Regions from separate parts of the Glutamicibacter sp. NPDC087583 genome, predicted to be linked through region 2. Evidence: predicted binding sites of a transcription regulator. Region 2 holds the regulator's gene; each other region holds the start of a gene.
The links. The regulator LexA, encoded in region 2, represses DNA repair genes until DNA is damaged. The targets are predictions, from matches to a motif close to TCGAACANNTGTTCGA.
Positions count from the first base shown of each region.

Region 1: the regulator LexA is predicted to act here: its motif matches at 3,260-3,275, upstream of ACIOU9_RS05295 (DUF222 domain-containing protein).
Region 3: the regulator LexA is predicted to act here: its motif matches at 5,210-5,225, upstream of uvrA (excinuclease ABC subunit UvrA).

Region 1 covers NZ_JBIUWY010000001.1:1,111,079-1,117,689, forward strand. The annotation lists gene pepN (aminopeptidase N) at 1-1,890, shown strand, start outside; gene ACIOU9_RS05285 (hypothetical protein) at 1,920-2,045, opposite strand; gene ACIOU9_RS05290 (biotin/lipoate A/B protein ligase family protein) at 2,112-3,167, opposite strand; gene ACIOU9_RS05295 (DUF222 domain-containing protein) at 3,339-4,937, shown strand; gene ACIOU9_RS05300 (type B 50S ribosomal protein L31) at 5,689-5,946, opposite strand; gene ACIOU9_RS05305 (RNA methyltransferase) at 6,094-6,611, opposite strand, start outside.
Region 2 covers NZ_JBIUWY010000002.1:41,934-48,544, forward strand. The annotation lists gene ACIOU9_RS06360 (histidinol-phosphate transaminase) at 1-897, opposite strand, end outside; gene ACIOU9_RS06365 (LysM peptidoglycan-binding domain-containing protein) at 979-1,332, opposite strand; gene lexA (transcriptional repressor LexA) at 1,591-2,310, shown strand; gene ACIOU9_RS06375 (glycoside hydrolase family 76 protein) at 2,367-3,446, opposite strand; gene ACIOU9_RS06380 (ATP-dependent DNA helicase) at 3,552-5,549, opposite strand; gene hflX (GTPase HflX) at 5,542-6,611, opposite strand, start outside.
Region 3 covers NZ_JBIUWY010000001.1:752,735-759,345, reverse strand. The annotation lists gene uvrC (excinuclease ABC subunit UvrC) at 1-844, opposite strand, end outside; gene ACIOU9_RS03615 (1-acyl-sn-glycerol-3-phosphate acyltransferase) at 848-1,519, opposite strand; gene ACIOU9_RS03610 (HAD hydrolase-like protein) at 1,520-2,227, opposite strand; gene uvrA (excinuclease ABC subunit UvrA) at 2,314-5,184, opposite strand; gene ACIOU9_RS03600 (hypothetical protein) at 5,844-6,146, shown strand.

The sequences.
Region 1 (6,611 bases), on a different contig from region 2:
CAGGGCCTGGACTACTACCACCAGCTGTTCGACTACCCCTACCCGTGGGGCAAGTACGACTCGGCGTTCGTGCCGGAGTACAACCTCGGCGCCATGGAAAACCCGGGCCTGGTCACCTTCACCGAACGCTACGTCTTCACCTCGCACGCCACCGAAGGCCAGTACGAGCAGCGCGGCAACACCCTGATGCACGAAATGGCGCACATGTGGTTCGGCGACCTGGTCACCATGAAGTGGTGGGATGACCTGTGGCTCAAGGAATCCTTCGCCGACTACATCGGCACCCTGGCCAACGACGAAGCCACCGATTTCACCACCGCGTGGACCACCTTCGCGGCGCGCCGCAAGGCCTGGGCCTACGTGGCCGACCAGATGCCCACCACCCACCCCATCGTGGCCGACATCCCGGACCTGCTGGCCGCGGACCAGAATTTCGATGGCATCACCTATGCCAAGGGCGCCAGCGTGCTCAAGCAGCTGGCCGCCTTTGTCGGCGCCGAGGCCTTCCGCGACGCCGCCCGCGCCTACTTCCGCAAGCACGCCTACGGCAATACCTCGCTGGATGACTTCCTCGAAGCGCTCGAAGCGGCCAGCGGCCGCGATATGGGCCAGTGGGCGGATGCCTGGCTGAAGACCAGCGGCGTGCCGAAGCTGCACGTCGAGTACACCACCGATGCCGGCGGCACCATCACCGCGGCATCGCTGATCCAGTCGGGCACCGATCCGGTCACCGGGCAGAAGATCGCCCGCCCGCATGTGCTTTCGGTCGGCGCCTACCAGCTGGACGGGAGCCAGCTGGTGCGCACCGACTCGGTGGACGTGGAGCTCTCCGGCGAATCGGCGGCCCTGGACTTCCTGGTCGGACGCCGGATCCCGGATCTGCTGCTGCCCAACGACGGCGATGAGACCTATGCGCTGATCGAATTCGACCCGGTTTCGCGTGCCACCTTGCTCGGCCACCTCTCGGGCCTGGGCGACTCGCTGCCCCGCGCCACCTGCTGGGCGTCGCTGTGGGATGCGGTGCGTTCGGCCACCTTGGATGCGCAAAGCTACGTGCAGGCGATCCTCGATCACGCGCACGCCGTCACCGACGCGGGCGTCTTCGGGGTGCTTACCGACCAGTTGGCCACCTCGATTTCCAAGTACGTTGCCCCCGAGCTGCGCGCGGAGCTGCGCCAGAAGGCCGCCGCAACCCTCACCGGGTGGCTCACCCGGTTCGAGGCCGGCGGAGACCAGCAGACCACCACCGCGCGCACCCTGGTTCGCCTGGCCCGTGCCGGCGTGGCTCCGGAGGTGCTCGACGCCTTCCTGGGCGAGCAGCCCAATGCCTACCAGGTCACCGTCGATGAGCAGCTGCTGTGGGGTTCCTACATCGCGCTGGCCGCTTCCGGCCGGCTCGACGAGGCCGCCGAGGCGTCCATGCACGAAGCGGCCAAGGCCAACCCCACCAGCGTGGCGCAGAATTCGGTTCGCACCGCGCTGGCGGCGCGCCCGGACCCGCAGGCCAAGGACACCGCTTTCGACACCGTGCTGATGGCGCGCGATGAACACGGGGAGCTGTCCAACGATGCCCTCTCGGCCACCGCGCTGGGCTTCACCATGGGTTCCTCCGCCCTGCTGGCACCGTTCGAGCAACGCTACTGGGCCGCGATCCTGCCGGTCTTCGAGACCATGGGCATGGAATTCGCCACGCGCGTGATCGAGGGGCTGTATCCAGGGCACCAGGATCTCCAGGGCGCCATCGAGCAGAACCATGCACTGGCTACCGCGACCAGCTGGCTGGAACGCCATGAGAGCGCACCGGCCGCCCTCAAGCGCATCCTGCTTGAGGAACGCGCAGAACTGGAACGCTCGCTGAAGGCCCAGGCCTACAGCCGCACCAGCCGCTAGGCGCTGGCCCTCCGAAGCCGGCCCGCTGCTTATCCACGCAGCGGGCCGGCCAAGAGCCGCAGGCCGTTGCCGGTGGCGCAACTGGTTCCAGTGCGGGTCTGCCCTGCGGCCGAACCCGGCCGGCCCAGCGGAGATGGCAGGGCCACAGCAACCATGGCCTCAAGCAAAACAAGGGCCTGGCCTCGAACTTGATCGAGAACAGGCCCTTGGATCTTGGCTCGCTACGGAACCCGCGCGGTCCATTGCGCGGTAGCGAATTTGGCCTCGGCCAATTCCTTCGCCGCCAGACGGGATTCGGCATCCAGCTGTGCCGGCTTGGCCCCGGTGCGCTTGGCGAAGGTGTCCATCATGACGTTGATGATCTCCATGCGATCCAGCTTTGTCTGCGACTTCAGCGGATCCACACGCTTGACCGCTGAGGTGATCCCCTTGTCGGAGATCTTCTCCCGGCCAATGCGCAGCACCTGGGTCATCTTCTCCGCGTCGATGTCGTAGCTCATCGTGACGTGGTGCAGCATCGCACCGTTGGCCAGGCGCTTTTGCGCTGCGCCGCCGATCTTGCCGGCAGGGGTCGCGATGTCGTTCAGCGGCTTGTAGTACGCTTCCAGGCCGATGCTTTCCAGCGCTTCCATCACCCAGGCGTCCAGGTACGGGTAGGAATCGGCAAAGCTCATGCCGTCCACCAGGGATTCAGGAGCGTAGAGCGAGTAGGTAATGCAGTTGCCAGCTTCCATGAACATCGCGCCGCCTCCGGAAATGCGGCGAACCACCTGGATGCCGTGCTTTTCGGCTTGCTCCATGTCCACTTCGTTCTTCAGCGACTGGAAGGAGCCGATCACGACGGCGCCTTCGCTCCAGTCCCAGAAGCGGATGGTCGGCTTGCGGGTCCCCTTGGCGATTTGCCGGGTCAGCACCTCATCCAGCGCCACTTGCTCGGTGATTGGAATGATCTCCGGGCCCAGGACTTCCCACTCGTGGTCTTCCCACTTGGTGGCGTGTCCCAGCGCGCGGCGGACGACGCGCGCGATGGCGTCTTCGTCAAAACCGAACATCACTGCGCCTTCACGCAGATTGTCGGTTACCGCATTGCGTATGGTGCTGTGGCTGGCGTCCGCTGGCAAACCGCGTAGCGCATCATTCAAGTCATCGAGTGCATCATCTGGTTCCAGGAAGAAGTCGCCATTCAATGACACTTCGGTGATCACGCCATCGGAAGTATCCAGATCTACAACGACTAATTTGCCACCGACTACCTTGTATTCACCATGATGCTTCATGGTTTCATTCTATCCCCGGCCACCCACTAGTCGAATCCACGCGCCCCCGGATTCGGTGGTTCGCAGTGGCAACATTCGACGCCGGATAACAATCGAATAAATATTCGAGAATACTTCCACATTCCGCGGATTTCCGGGCCAAACTGTCTGTTGCCGGCAGGATAATTAACTATGGCTATACCCGATTTCATCCATGACGACGATGATGAACATCGTCTACCGTTGCCCCCAGCTGGCACTCGCACAGAATCCCACAAGGATTCGTTATTCAGCGACCATCTCGAACATCACCTGTTCCATGGTCCGCTGAAGCAATTGGCAGATGAGCTCTACGACGCGGGCCCGCTCAATGGCCCCGACGACGCCCTCGAACGGCTGAAGAAAATCCAGCGCATTCAGAGCACCCTCGATGCAATGACATCTGTGCTGCTGGCCGATTCAGTAGAACAAGTCAGTGAATCATTTGCCGATATGATCGCCACCGCGGGGACCACTACCGAGGAGGAGGAACGCGAGGCTCGGAAAAGTGCTCAATACTATGGCGTTGACCGCGGCAGTGACCAGGTCATCAACTCCAACTTCATCGCAGAAGCGGCTGTCGCGCTGCGTGAGACCCCTCGCATGGTAGGCAAGCGGATGTTCTATGCCAAGGGTCTTCGCTACGCCTGCAAGGAAACCCTCACGGCTCTGGCTGCAGGAGAGATCACGCCCAAGGCAGCGCATGACATCGTGAAGTATTCGCAGGACTTGCTCCCCGAACAAATCATGCAGATGCAACGCGTGCTGTTGCCCATGGCGAAGACTGCGTCTGATGACGCGATATACCAACGCGCACGCCGGTTCCATGACAGGATGTGCCCGGAGGCCGCCGAACAAAGGCACAAGAAGTCTGAAAAGAATCGCAAGCTCACGCTATGGGATAACGAAAATGGCATGTCCACCCTCAAGTACTACAACAGTGCCGCAGTGATTCATTCCATCAAGAACTCCGTGAAGTGGCTAGCTGATCAGCATAACGATCCGCAGGATCCCCGCACCCGGGAGCAAATAGAAGCGGACGCCTTTGCAGACATCATCCTCAACGGCTGGCCGGACCGGGAAGGCACGCCCCTCAAGCCACGGGTATCCATCACGATTCCCGCGGTGGAAATGCTGGCGGATCCTACAAGGACCGTGGCTGACCTGGAAGGCTACGGCCCCATCCCACTGGGGGTCGCATTGGTGTTGGCAAAGGATGCGCCTTCGTTCCAGCGCGTGCTGACCGACCCATGGACTGGCGCCGCGATAGATGTCGAGCGAAGGCGCTACCGGCCCTCGCAGAGCCTCAAGGATCTGTTACGGCACCGCGATGAGCATTGCTGCTTCCCCGGCTGTCGCCGTCCAGCTGACCGCTCCGAGATTGACCATATAAATGGCTGGGCTCACGGAGGGCATACGACCAGGGACAATACGCATCTGCTGTGCAAGCAGCATCAAATGTTCAAGCATGCATTGGGTTGGAAAGTCGTTCCGCGTCCTGACGGATCCAAGATGTGGGTGACTCCACACGGGCTGAGCGCACTCGTTATTCCGGAAAGCGTCAAGCGTGTGGACCAATTCGATCATGTAAATGATCATTGCCCAGAGCGCCCTAAGGTCATTCCTTTGCCGCATATTCGACTCACGGCAGAAGTACGCAGGGTACTTGGGCTCAAGCCTCGCGTCGACATTCCAGACGAGGATCCCGGTCCTGAATCGCCGCCAGATGACGGCCAGAAGGAAACAGGCTGAGGACGCTATCCCGATTGACCGGTTTTTGGGTGACAGAATTTTTCAGTCACCAGCACCTCCACACCACCAATAACACCATTCACGCAACGGCGATGGAGCCAGTTGCTCGGAGCAGTGCGGCCAAGACGTCTGCTTCGACGAGTCAGCGAATCCTTATTCAGCCGCCACTGGAAACCCCGACGGCTATAGCACCGAAAAGCTCTGGGCAAACGCTCCTGACAATATTTTTCAGTCAATGGCGCCTCCAGGCAACTGCCAAAATGCCCGATGCGCACCGCTGTGCCAAAAACGGGACCTCTACGACAGTTCCGTGAAAACATTTTTCAGTCATCCCCGGCTGCCCCGACGGCTATTGCGCCGAACGACCCTGGGGCGAACGCTGCTGACAATATTTTTCAGTCACTGGCGCATCGAGACGACTACCAAAATGCCACTAGCGCATCGCGGCGCGAAAAAGGAATCCTCCTAGTCAGTTAAGTGAGAGCATTTTTCAGTCATCTCCTGCCGCCCCGACGGCTATTGAGCCGGAAGACGCTGGGGCGGACGCTGCTGACAATATTTTTCAGTCACTGGCGCATCCAGTAAACTGCCAAGATGCCGCGATGCGTATCGTGGCGCGAAAAACGAATCCTCTTAGACGGTTCCGTGAAAACATTTTTCAGTCACTGATGGACAGGTGTGCTGTTAAAGCAGCAGCGGCGTGTTTCCAAATACTGGAAACACGCCGCGAAAGCTTGCTAGGGGCGAAGTATTACTTCTTGCCGCCGAAGCCCTTGAAGCGGGCGTTGAAGCGCTCGACACGACCAGCGGTGTCCATGATGCGCTGCTTGCCGGTGTAGAACGGGTGCGAAGCTGCCGAGATTTCGACGTCGATTACTGGGTAGGTGTTGCCATCTTCCCATTCGATGGTCTTGTCCGACTTAGCGGTCGAACGGGTCAGGATCTTCTCGCCGGATGCCAGGTCGTTGAAGACAACTGGGCCGTACTGTGGATGGATATCAGCCTTCATAGCTATACACCTTTTTTGTTTATGGCCACTGGATTTTGCCAGTAGCTACTTACTCGGAAATTGTGTCCCGCATTCAGGGCTCCATGAAGAGACCTCAATGCACAGACAGTCCATCCTATCGCAAAAGCGGCGGCGGCAGAAACCTTCTTAGCGTGGCGCGGAGCACAAATGCCAGAATGCAATTGCGCTAGCGGCACCAACATTCAGGGAATCCACTTCGCGGTACATAGGGATGATCACGGTCCGGTCAACGGCGGCCAGAGCTTCATCGGTAACTCCCCTGCCTTCGTTGCCCAAGATCATGGCGACCTTCTGGCCAGACTTGATCTCTACTTCGTTTAGCGGGATCGCGTCCTCGGTCAGTTCCATGGCGAGCATCTCGTAGCCATGCCTCTTCAAGGTCTGGATGTCCTCTGGCCACGACAGCATGCGTACCCAAGGAAGGTCGAAGACCGTCCCCATTGAGACGCGGGCGCTGCGACGGTACCAGGGGTCCACGCATTTGGGGGTGAGCAGCACGGCGTCAACGCCGAGCCCTGAAGCCGAACGGATAATTGCGCCGAGGTTAGTATGGTCGGCGATGTCTTCCAAGATGGCAACGCGCGAACTGGCTTCAAGCACTTCGTCCAGATCCAGCGGTTCGGGACGATTCATCGCTGCCATGG
Region 2 (6,611 bases):
TTCCTTCAGGCGCGCGACGATGCGGTCCCGCTGGGACTTGATGTCCTCGACCTGGGCCAACAGCAACTCGATGTTCTTCAAGGCCGCGATGGCGGTTGCCTGGGTCACTGCCGACAGGTGGTACGGCAGTCGCACCAAGCGGATGGCATCGGTGACTTCTGGCGCAGCGGCCAGGTAGCCTACGCGCGCACCGGCCAGGCCGAAAGCCTTGGACATGGTGCGCGAGACAATCAGCCGCTGGCGGCCTTCGAGCAGGCTCAGCGCCGAGGTGGTGCTGGCCAAGGAGAACTCGGCGTACGCCTCATCCACGATCACCATGCCGTTATGCTCGCTCATGGCTTCATATACCGCGGTGATGACGTCCAGGCCAAGGGCCGTGCCGGTGGGGTTATTCGGAGAGCAGAGGAAAACGATGTTCGGCTTGTGCTCGCGAACCTGTGCGGCTGCGGAATCGGCGGACAACGTGAAATCTGCGGCGCGTTCACCGGCGATATATTTCGTGTCAGTACCACTGGCAAGCAGCGGGTACATGGAGTAGGTTGGGCCGAAGCTCATCACGGCACGGCCGGGGCCGCCAAAGGCTTGCAGGATTTGCTGCAGGATTTCATTGGAACCGTTAGCGGCCCAGATATTGTCCTTGGTGAGCGAGTGGCCGAGGTAATCGGCTAGGAGTTCGCGAAGCTCGGTGAACTCGCGGTCCGGATACCGGTTCAACATTGCCGCCGCCTTGGCCACCTCTTGTGCAATGGCATCGACGACTGTCGGTGGCAACGGATGGGTGTTCTCGTTGACGTTCAGCTGGATGGGCACGTCAATTTGTGGTGCGCCATAAGGGGATAGCCCGCGGAGATTCTCACGCAAGGGCAGCTGACTCAAAAGTTCACTGCGGTCATTCACGCATCAAGTCTACGTGCGCAGCGCGCCTGCCGGTGAATCCGCTACAGCCACAGGTAACAAACTCGAAGCAGGCTGGGGAAGCTAGCCGGCAAGGACCGGAATCGACAAGGTTTCGCCAACCTGGATTTCGCTGCCGGTCAGGGCATTGAGTTCGGCGATGTGGCCCACTGCCGAGGTCACGTCGTAACCGGTGGCGTAATCCCGGGCCAGGCTCCACAGCGTATCCCCTGGAATAACGGTGACATCAACGGTTCCGACTCCAACAGGAGTATCGGCTGCGGCATGCGCGTCAGAGGCAAACATGGAGATGAAGAAAGCTGCGGCGATGGTGAGTGCGAAAATGGGCATACCCACAAGCACGGCCCATCCGCGACGGTTGATGCGGATCTTCAGTGGTGCCTGGGTCTGATTTGAGTCAAGTGCGACGGTTGCCATGACTTTGTCTCCTCAAGAAATTCAAGTGATGCGAATTTGTATTCGAAAGCGTAGATTCGAAAACTTGTTCGAACCTCGTATATCTGTTCTAACAGAGGTTTGCGGAACTTGTCCAGAAGTTTTCGAACAAATCTTTGAAAGAAGCTCGCTTATCTACTAAGATTTCGAAGTAGACGAGCAATGAAAACATCTCACCATCTAGCGCCGACAGTTTGGACTTACGAACTTTCGAATGATTGCTAGGGAAGGCAAAATCTCATGTCAGCTTCACAACGCACTCCCCGATCGAATGCACGTTCGCTGACGATTCGCCAAAAGAAGATCCTGGAGACGATCCAGCGGTCAATCGGCAAGAACGGTTATCCACCATCGATGCGTGAGATTGGTGACGCAGTAGGGCTCAAGAGCCTTTCGAGCGTCACCCACCAGCTGAGCCAGCTGGAAAAGCTCGGCTATATCCGTCGAGATCCACGCCGTCCGCGCGCAATGGAAATCCTGCTGCCTCTGCAGCTGGCCGAAGACGCCGAGAAGGCCGAAGTTTCGAAGCCGGTCGAGCCAGATGCCAGCGAAGACGCCAAGATCATTGAATTGAGCACTTCCGCTGACACCACCATGGTTCCCCTGGTTGGCCGTATCGCTGCCGGCGGTCCGATCCTTGCCGAACAGTCCGTCGAAGATGTTTTCTCGTTGCCTCGTCAGCTCGTAGGCCACGGCGAACTGTTCATGCTCAAGGTTTCCGGCGATTCAATGGTTGACGCTGCGATTTGCGATGGCGACTGGGTAGTTGTCCGCCGCCAGCAGACGGCGGACAACGGCGACATCGTAGCTGCCCTGCTCGATGAAGAAGCCACGGTAAAGACTTTCCGGCAGCGTGACGGGCATACCTGGCTGCTTCCGCAGAACTCGCGCTACGAACCAATTTTGGGTGATGCCGCAACGATCATGGGACGCGTCGTCTCGGTGATGCGCTCGCTCTAGAATACGTACGGTCATTGCGCTGGTGCTTGGCACCAGCGCAATTCTCGTTTAACCCGCTATTGGCCGGCGTTCAACTCGAATTGAGCGGCCGCCGAGAAGATCATCCAGCGTTGGATTGCCGCCGAAAGCCGGCGTGGTTCCTGGTCAGCCAGATGGCGCGCCGTTGCCATGACCAGCCTCCTGGCCTGCTCCCGGCTCCGGGCTTCCAAGCGGCCATCATTACCGGCGAGGGCCAGATATCGGCAGAGTATCCCCGCGAACAGGTTGCCGTCTCCCCCGCTGTTGAACGAGAGGACCCCGGCAGCAGTTGACAGCGATTTCGTGGTGGCATCGATCAGTACTTTAGCGTGAGCCAGATCAGCAGGCTCGCCAAGCTCAAGCAATGCCCCGAGCACCAGGCCCTGGTTATAGGTGTAGACCGCTGGTTCCACGGCGTGTCCCTGCGTGGTCAACCGAAGTCCGTCCAGATACAGTCCTCGCTCCACGCTGAACAGATTCTTTTCCAGCCACTGGAGAAGCTCTCGCGCGGTCTCTTTCTCCCCGGTACGGGCAAAGAACAGTGCCGCCGGCGCGTTGGCTGGCGTGTTCTTGAAATCCCGCTTTCTGGACCAGTACAGGCCGCCGTCCAGCACCCCATCCATGCCGGCATGGAGCTGCCGTCCCAGCGTCCGAACTGCCGCCTCGGCAGGACGGCTCCTGTGTCCCGTCACCAGCTGCGTGAACTCTGACAGGCGGCCGCTGGCCAGGGCAAGCCAAGCCATGTCGTCGAAGAAGTAGTTGGGCAAGATCCCGAAGTTTCGAATTCGAATGCCGCGCAATAGGCCGTTGGCCCGGGCAAGCGCTTCGCGCGCCCGGTGTTCGTTGCCTTCGTCCCAGTACGATCGGCCCTCATCGATGATGGCATCCAGATAGTGCGCCTGCCACCAATAGTTCCACTCCGCAAGCGGGTGCGCGAAACCATTGAGATTGCTGAGCATGCTTCCGTCGCGCAACCGATGCGCTTTGCTGTAGCTCTGTCCAATCCACGTTCCGGGCAACCCCATGAGGCGATGCCCGAACCGCTGGTGGGTGTCGATCGCGGCTTGGTGCGCCAATTCCTGCATGGACTCCATGGTGCCTTCCGATTCGAGCTTCATCAGTTCTTGTCACAGACCTTAGTGCATCTGGAAGCATCATGCTGGTACCGGTTAAAGAACTTGAGCTGTCCCGAAGGACAGCTCAAGTTCATATTCTGGCCGCGGCTATTTCCCGCCCGGGTTCAATCGCTTGAGAACACCAGTGATGACCTTCTTATCGACAGTCGGCCACATCGGCGGCAGGGTAGCTTTCAAGAAGCTGCCGTACCGCGCCGTGGCCATGCGCGAATCAAGGATCGCCACAACGCCCTTATCCCCGACCGAACGAATCAAGCGCCCAGCACCCTGGGCCAGGCGAATCGCCGCATGGGTGGCGGCAACCTGCATGAAGCCATTTCCGCCATGCTTGGCCACGTCCTCGGAACGGGCCTTGGAGATAGGATCATCCGGGCGCGGGAAAGGAATCTTGTCGATGATGACCAGCCGGCAAGAATCGCCTGGCACGTCCACGCCCTGCCACAAGGTCATGGTTCCAAACAGGCAGGTGTCGCGTTCGCTGCTGAACTGTTCGACCAGCGACTTCATGCTGGCTTCACCCTGGCACAAGATTTCCACGTCCAGGCGCTCGCGCAAGATGCTTGCCGCTTCCTCGGCGGAACGCTTGGAAGTGAACAGCGCCAAGGCGCCGCCACCGGAGGCCTTGATGAGATCTTCGATCTCATCCAGCGTCTCCGCCGCCAGTTGGCGTCCTGGCTTGGGCAGGTGCTTGGCCACGTAGAGGATGCCCTGCTTGGGGTAATCGAAAGGGCTGCCAACATCTACGCCGGTCCATGATGGAGCGCCGGCGCCCATCAGGCCCAAGGAGCCTGCTACCGAGTCGAACTGCGAGCCAATGGCCAAGGTGGCGCTGGTCAATACGACCGTGCGCCCGTCGAAGAGGCCCTCGCGCAACTTGCCGGCCACCGACAACGGTGCCACGTTCAAGGTTGCAGGCTGGCTCTCATCGGCCTCGACGTAGCCCCGGCCTTCGACAAACTCCCGCGGACGGGTGGTGTACAGGACCTCGCGGCGTTCTTCGGATTCGAGCATGCGAATCGCATCATCCATCACTGCCTGCAGCTGGGAGCGGGCAGTCTGGCGGCCGCCATCGGCCGGTGCATTGGCTTCGGGCTTGGACAGCGCCAGAGCCAGCCGGGCCTGCTCCACGATGTCGTTCAGGGCAATGCCCATGTCTTCGCGCAGACCATGTTCCAGCAAGCCTGTCGGCAACCCGGTCAACGACTTTTCCAGGCGGTTTGCGGCCTTGACCATCTCATCCGCATTGATACCGCAATGGCGCTTGGCACCGCCAGCGGCGGTAAGAACCATGCGCGAGGAGAGCGCGCCCGAAACCGAGCTGGTCACGCGATCTTGCAGTTCGTGGGCCTCATCGATGATCGCGACTTCGAAGTCCGGGAGAACCGAAAGCCCCTCGAAGGCCGAAACCGCCAGCAACGCATGGTTCGTAATGACCACGTCGGACTCGGCGGCACGGGCACGCGCCATTTCCGAGAAGCATTCGTCCGCCATCGGGCACTTCTGCGAGCCGAGGCACTCCATGGCCGAAACCGAGACCTGCTTCCAAGCCTTGTCACTAACCCCGGGCACCAGTTCATCGCGGTCACCCGTGTCGGTCTCTTCGGCCCATTCACGCAGTTTCATTACTTCGCTAGCCAGCGGCGAGTAAGTGGTGCCGGCAGGTATTGCCGGCTCGTCCATGGAAAAAAGAGTGCCTTCGTCATCCGGGTATCCGCCGCCGAGCTTGTACTGGCACAGGTAGTTCGAGCGCCCCTTGAGCAGCGCGACATCCATCGGGCGCGAGAGCTTGCCCTTGAGCGAGTCGAGTAATCGCGGTACGTCACGGCCGACAATCTGCGATTGCAGCGCCAATGTCGCGGTGGAGACGATCACTGGCTTGGCGCTGGTTTGCGCGTGGGCCAGTGCCGGAATCAGGTAGCCCATGGACTTGCCCGTTCCGGTACCGGCCTGCACCAGCAAATGCTTTTCGTCTTCCAACGCGCTGACCACGTGCTTGACCATTTCCTGCTGGCCGGTGCGCATGGCGCCGCCCATGGAAGTGACCGCGGCCTCCAGGAGCCCCAGGGCCTGCTCTTGCTTATCCATGAAGGTTGAAGGTCTCCAACTCTGCAGCAAAGGAATCGCGCACCTTGACGATCAGCCGGGTGCCCTCCTCCAGGTGTTCGCTTTCCAGGATCTCGGATTCGCTCTGGTGCAGCTTGGCGATCAAATCCCCCCGGTTGTAGGGAATGAGTACCTCAAGCTGAACTCCGGGGCGTGGAATCGAGGAACTGATCTTTTCCAGCAGCTCCTGGATGCCTTCACCAGTATGCGCAGAGACAACCACAGTGTTGGATTCCTTGTTGCGGATGCGTTCGATAACGAACGGATCAGCCACATCAGCCTTATTCACCACGATGATCTCTGGGATGTTCAACGCGTCGACTTCGCCGAGCACGGTGCGCACGGCCTGGATCTGCCCTTCGGGATCCGGATGGGACCCGTCAACGACGTGCAGGATGAGATCCGAATCGGCGATTTCCTCCAAAGTGGAACGGAAGGCTTCCACCAGCTGGGTCGGAAGGTTGGAAACGAATCCCACGGTATCGGCCAGGGTGTAGGTCAGCCCGTCTTCGGTCGCCGACTGGCGAACGGTCGGGTCCAGGGTAGCGAACAGCGCGTTCTCCACCAGCACACCGGCGTTGGTCAGTCGGTTAAGCAGCGATGACTTGCCAGCGTTGGTGTAGCCGGCAATGGCTACGGCCGGAACCTCATTGCGCTTGCGGTTGGCACGCTTGGCTTCGCGCGCAGGCTTCATGGCCTTGATCTCGCGGCGCAGCTTCGCCATGCGGTCGCGAATGCGGCGGCGGTCCATTTCAATCTTGGTTTCACCCGGTCCACGCGAACCGATACCGCCACCGGCGGCACCCACGCGGCCACCGGCCTGGCGGGACATCGATTCTCCCCAACCGCGAAGGCGCGGCAGCAGGTATTCGAGCTGGGCCAGTTCAACCTGCGCCTTGCCCTCTCGCGACTGGGCATGCTGCGCAAAGATATCCAGGATCAGGCTGGTGCGGTCGATCACCTTGACCTTGACGATATCCTCCAAGGCGCGACGCTGCGAAGGAGCCAGCTCTGCATCGACAACCACGGTATCGGCGCCAGTGG
Region 3 (6,611 bases), on a different contig from region 2:
GGATACGGCCGTCGCGGACATGGAATACCTGCACGGCGGCTTCCAATTCATCGCCATGAATGCCGAAGATATCAGCTTCGGTACGGTCATCAAGGACCACGGCGTTGCGTTCAAAAACTCTGTTCAGTGCCGCAATGTCATCGCGGTAGCGGGCGGCCTTCTCGTATTCGAGTTCTGCCACCGCCTCTTGCATCTTGGCTGTCAGGGCCTTGGTGAACTTAGTAGCCTCACCGCTCATGAAGGTGCATAGGTCATCAGCCAGTTGACGGTGGTCTTCTTCGCTGATGCGCCCCACGCAAGGCGCCGAGCATTTGTCTATGTACCCCAAGAGGCAAGGGCGACCCGATGCTTCGGCACGCTTGAACACGCCCGGCGCACAGCTGCGCACAGGAAAGACCCGCAACAGCGTATCGAGGGTTTCCCGGATGGCCTTGGCCGGATAGAACGGCCCGAAATACTTCACGCCCTTGCGCTTGTCCCCGCGCATGACCAGGGCGCGCGGGTACTTTTCGTTCAAGGTGACAGCAAGGTACGGGTAGGTCTTGTCATCACGGAAAACAATATTGAACCGGGGATTGTATTCCTTGATCCAGGAGTACTCCAGCTGCAGCGCTTCCAATTCGGAACCCACCACGGTCCACTCCACGCTGCCGGCGGTGAATACCATGGCCCGGGTTTTGGGCGTGAGCCGGTCAGGATTGGCGAAGTAGGAGGTCAAGCGGTTGCGCAGGACCTTGGCCTTGCCAACGTAGATGACACGGCCGTGTTCATCGCGGAAACGGTACACGCCCGGTTTCGTGGGAATGTCCGAAGTTCTCGGACGGTAACTTGCCGGATCAGCCATGGTCTATTTCGCGTCCGGTGGCAGTTGGTTGTAGGAATCGACGCGTTCCTGGCCGGAAAGCTCGGCAATCGCATCAACGATCCGGTCCGTGGCCTGGCGGCGCTGCGGCAACGGGTGCTTGCGTCCGAGCTGGTCGAAGTACAGCGGCTCGCCATAGTGGATATGGAATTTGGCAGGACGGAAACCCTTTGAACCAGCAGGCTGCAGCTTCTCCGTGCCGATCAAGCCCACCGGCACCACTGGTACACCGGTGGTCAGCGCCAGCCAGCCCACGCCGGTGCGTCCGCGGTACAACTTGCCATCGCGCGAGCGAGTGCCCTCGGGGTAGATGCCGATGCCCTTGCCGCCTTCGACGATTTCCACCAGGGAATCGAGGGCGGCAACCGAAGCTGCCTGTTCGCCACGCTGCACCGGAATGGATCCCACGGATTCGAAGAAGGTCTTCATCACCTTGCCCTTCAGTCCCGGGGTGGTGAAGTATTCCGCCTTGGCGAAGAACGCCACGTCGCGCGGGGTCAGCGCCTGAATGATCAAGGAGTCGAAGAATGACAGGTGGTTGGAGGCGACAATGAAGCCGCCTTCCTTGGGAACGTTCTCAAGCCCGGTCACTTCCGCACGGCATACACCGTGGATGACGCCCCGAATCGACGAACGGGTCATGGTGTAGATGCTCATCTACTTTGCACCTTCCTGCATGAGGTCATCGTCGAGGTTCAGCGTGTTTGCCAGCTGTGCTCCGAGCAGGAGCTCAGCAAGGTCCCGGGTTGTCGCCACAGTTGCGCCTGCCTGCTGCAGTTCATCATCGTCCTGGGCAAAGCCCCACGCGACGCCGACCGAAGCCACCGAATTCTCGCGGGCGGCATCCCAATCGTAGTAGCGGTCACCCACAACGACGCTGCTCGCCGGGTCCAGCTGCCCGTGCTCCAAAGCTTCAGCGACAATGTGCGTCTTGCTCGAACCCATGCTCCCGTGCTCATCCGCGTTGCCGTGAATCGCATCGAGATGCTCATCCAGCCCCTTGCGTGCAATGAGCTGGCGCGCAATGTTGATGGGCTTGGCCGTGGTCACTGCGACGTAGATCCCGGCCGCGCGCAACGCGTCCAGGAGCGCCACAATGCCCGGGTAGATCACGGATTCTGCCATGCCCACCTCGGCATAGCGGGCGCGGTAGGCCGCGATGATGGAGTCGATGTTCTCGTCGGTGACGCCGTCAAGCGTACGCAGCCCGATTTGGAGGGGCGGGCCTACCAGCGCTTCAACTCGTGCTTCGCCCGGATCGGCCAAACCATGGGAGGTGACCGCGTGGCGGATACCCGAAGTTATGGCACCGGCAGGGTCCACGAGGGTCCCATCCAGATCGAAGAGCACACTTGTTACCGACATATTCACCTAGCCATCTTCCCATGAAGCGGACGCGGGTTAGCAATCCATAACTGAAATCGCATATGTCGAACATTCTCCGCCAGGCATTACAGGATCTCGGAGAGGAACTTCCCGGTGTGCGATTCGCTCACCTTGGCCACCTTTTCCGGGGTGCCAGCAGCCAGGATCGTGCCGCCGCCTGAGCCGCCTTCCGGGCCGAGGTCGATGACCCAGTCAGCCGACTTGATGACATCCAGGTTGTGCTCGATGGTCAACACGGTGTTGCCCTTGTCGACCAATCCCTGCAGCACCTTGAGCAGCTTGCGGATATCTTCGAAGTGCAGACCGGTGGTCGGCTCGTCCAGGACGTAGATGGAGCGGCCATTGGAACGCTTCTGCAGTTCCGCAGCCAGCTTCACGCGCTGGGCCTCGCCGCCGGAGAGGGTGGTTGCCGGCTGACCCAGGCGCACGTAGCCCAAACCCACGTCCACCAGCGTGCGCAGGTGGCGGGCGATCGGGGTGAAGGCACTGAAGAACTCGGCGCCTTCGGCAATCGGCATATCCAGCACATCGGCAATGTTCTTGCCCTTGTACAGCACCTGCAGGGTTTCGCGGTTGTAGCGGGCGCCCTGGCAGACCTCGCAGGGCACGTAGACGTCCGGCAGGAAGTTCATCTCGATCTTCAGCGTGCCGTCACCCGAGCAGGATTCGCAGCGTCCGCCCTTGACGTTGAAGGAGAAACGGCCCGGCTGGTAGCCGCGCAGCTTCGCCTCATTGGTCTCCGCAAACAGCTTGCGGATGTGGTCGAACACGCCGGTATAGGTCGCAGGGTTCGAACGCGGGGTCCGGCCGATCGGCGACTGGTCAACGTGGACCACCTTGTCCAGGTGTTCCAGGCCCTGCACGCGGGTGTGGCGGCCGGGCACCTGCTTGGCGCCGTTGAGCTTGTTGGCCAGCACCTTGTACAGGATGTCGTTGACCAGGGTGGACTTGCCCGAGCCGGACACGCCGGTCACCGCGGTCAGCACGCCCAGCGGGAACTCCACCGACACGTTCTGCAGGTTGTTCTCGTTGGCACCGACCACCTTGAGCTTGCGCTCCTTGTCGATCTTGCGGCGCTTGGACGGGATGTCGATCTGCTTGCGGCCCGAAAGGTAGTCTCCGGTCAGCGACTTGGTGTTCTGCTTCAGGCCCTCCAGGGATCCGGAGTGCACCACTTCGCCGCCGTGCTCACCGGCGCCCGGGCCGATGTCCACGATCCAGTCGGCTTCGGCAATGGTGTCTTCGTCGTGCTCCACCACGATCAGGGTGTTGCCCAGCGATCGCAGGTGCAGCAGGGTGTCGATCAGGCGGCGGTTATCGCGCTGGTGCAGGCCGATGGACGGCTCGTCCAGAACGTAGAGCACGCCCACCAGGCCCGAACCGATCTGGGTAGCCAGGCGAATGCGCTGCGCCTCGCCGCCGGACAAGGTGCCAGCAGCGCGTTCCAGGGTCAGGTACTCCAGTCCGACGTCCAGCAAGAACTTCATGCGCGCGTCGATTTCCTTGAGCACCTGCGCGGCGATCTGCGCCTCTCGCGCGGTGAGCACGATCGTGGAGAGGAATTCCGCGGCGCTGCGCAGGTCCATGGCGGCAACTTCAGCGATGGAACGCCCGCCCACCAATACCGAGAGCGACGCCGGGTTCAGGCGCGCGCCGCCGCAGGTAGGGCACGGAATCTGGCGCATGTACTGCTCGTAGCGGTCGCGGGCGTGATCCGATTCGGTTTCCTGGTGCTTGCGGTGCACGTAGGAGATGACGCCCTCGAAGCCGGTGGAGTACTTGCGCTCGCGGCCGAAGCGGTTCTTGTACTGCACGACCACCTTGTGGTCCTTGCCGTTCAGGATCGCTTCGCGGGCAGCAGCCGGCAGGTCCTGCCATTGGGTGTCCATGGTGAAGCCCAACTCATGGCCCAGGCCTTCGATCAAGCGGTTCCAGTATTCGGTGGTGGCCTTGCCCAGCGACCATGGGGCGATCGCGCCCTCGGCCAAGGTGACCTCGCCGTCCGGAACGATCAGGTGCTCATCGACTTCCAGCTTGGTGCCGATGCCGGAACAGGCCGAGCAGGCACCGAACGGGTTATTGAAGGAGAAAGTACGCGGCTCGATCTCATCGATGGCCAGCGGATGCTCATTGGGGCAGGCCAGGTTCTCGGAGAACGCGCGCACGCGCTGGGGATCATCCTCGTCCAGGTCCACGAAGTCGGCGAGCACGCGGCCTTCGGCGATGCCCAGGGCCGTTTCGATGGAGTCGGTCAAGCGCTGGCGGGCATCTTCCTTGATGGCCAGGCGGTCGACGACCACCTCAATGGTGTGCTTGACCTGCTTGGCCAGCTTCGGCGGATCGTTCAGCTGGATGGTGGTGCCGTCAACGCGGGCACGGGCGAAGCCCTTGGAAGAGAGCTCCGCGAACAGGTCGACGAATTCACCCTTGCGCGAGCGCACTACCGGGGCGAGGATCTGGAAGCGGGTTTTCTCCGGTAGCTCCATCAGCTGGTCGACGATCTGCTGCGGAGTCTGCTTGGAGATCGGTTCGTGGCAGATCGGGCAATGCGGACGGCCCACGCGTGCCCACAACAGACGCATGTAGTCGTACACTTCGGTAATCGTGCCCACGGTGGAACGCGGGTTGCGGCTGGTCGACTTCTGGTCGATGGACACCGCTGGCGACAGTCCCTCGATGAAATCCACATCGGGCTTGTCCACCTGGCCGAGGAACATGCGGGCGTAGGCAGAGAGCGATTCGACGTAGCGGCGCTGGCCTTCGGCAAAGATGGTGTCGAAGGCCAAGGAGGACTTGCCCGAACCGGAAAGGCCGGTAAAGACAATCATTGCGTCACGCGGGAGATCAATGTCCACGTTTTTCAGGTTGTGCTCGCGTGCACCCTTGACGACCAGGCGAGTCAGATCAGTTCTTTTACTCTGCGATGAAATAGCCACGAGGCCATACTAATCGAAAACTACTTCGAATACGTGTACGAATGGACGCAACTCACAGTTAATTCTCCAAAGCCCCGATCCGGCGCACGGCGAGCGCTATGCGTGCTCGTTCATTCGTCCGAAAAGGCGACCGGTGAACGGGCCACGCTGAGAACAAGGGCGGGACCTCGTCCTCCCATTCGAGGTTGCGGTTGCCCTTGGAACTCCGCGCTCACGGGATGGACTTGGCCGGCTTCCGCGTTCCCCGCTGGTGTGCTGCCTCAACGCCGGCTTATGCCGAACCTCCGGGAAGCCTGCTGTTCCGGACTGGAACCGATGGGCTTTATGGTCGAATACGCTGGCTGCCGGATCACCTAACCGGTCGAGATCCACCGACCTCTGCCAGCCTGCCGCACTTAACGTTGGAGTTCGCCCAACCGGCAGCCTCCATCTGCTAAATCCGCATTAGCAACATCATGACGTAGCGCCAGATCGTTCCGTTTCACGCCCCCTCACCGGTCAATACACCGGACGGGGCATACGGAACGTCCGGCTTTCCTGTGAATCCATGAAACTTCTGCAATTCAAGCCAGCACGTGGTGTGTTCCTGTACGCGACCAGCTTACGAGACAGGTCGGGAATTCCTACCTGCTTATCCTCGAACGGGATAGGTTGTGAGCATGAGTGCAGAAAAAATCAAGGCGACTCTCGTTGATCCTCGATACGTCAGTCAGGAAAATCCAGATCCCATGTATCGGGTAGATTTCTGGGACGAAGACCGTGCCTGCTCCGAGTACCGCATAGAAAACGCAGAGAGCATCGTCGATGTCCTCTCATGGGCAGAAGCAAACCGCCACGGCCGCTATGCCGTGATCTGGGTTGAATACATCTTTGAAGGCGGAATAGGCATGGCTCGGCTTCACGGGTGGGAACCAACCGAGGCGGGCTCGCCTTCTGCCAGTGACCCTTATTTCCGTCAGTAATCAGGCACGGACTGCCGAGTACGGAGAACAAAACGCGCTACATGCCATTAGGATGGCCGCTAAGCATTCCTCTGCTGGGAGCGCGCGTAACGTTATTTAGCGCTGCGATCCGAACGCCAATTGTTAATGACCCTCGCAGGTTTAGCCGGAATTGGGATTGTTTCCGAGTAAACGTACAAGAGATGCTTTTCGCGGAGCACCGAGCTGTTTCTCGGGCTTGGAACCTATTTCTGCGAACAGTCCGAAGGGCCGCCCATTCGCGTGCTCCTCCACCCAACGGAGTGCCTCTGATCTGTCCTGCACTTCAACCAGTACAAAAGCATCTAAGTTCCAGCCATACTCAGGAGGAGGTTGTTCCCAAAAATTGACTCGATAGCAGGGCGAATCATCCGAGTCGCGTGGTTCTGCGTGAACTGTTTCAATGGCTCGCATGGGACCAATGTACAAGCATGCACCAGGACGCTA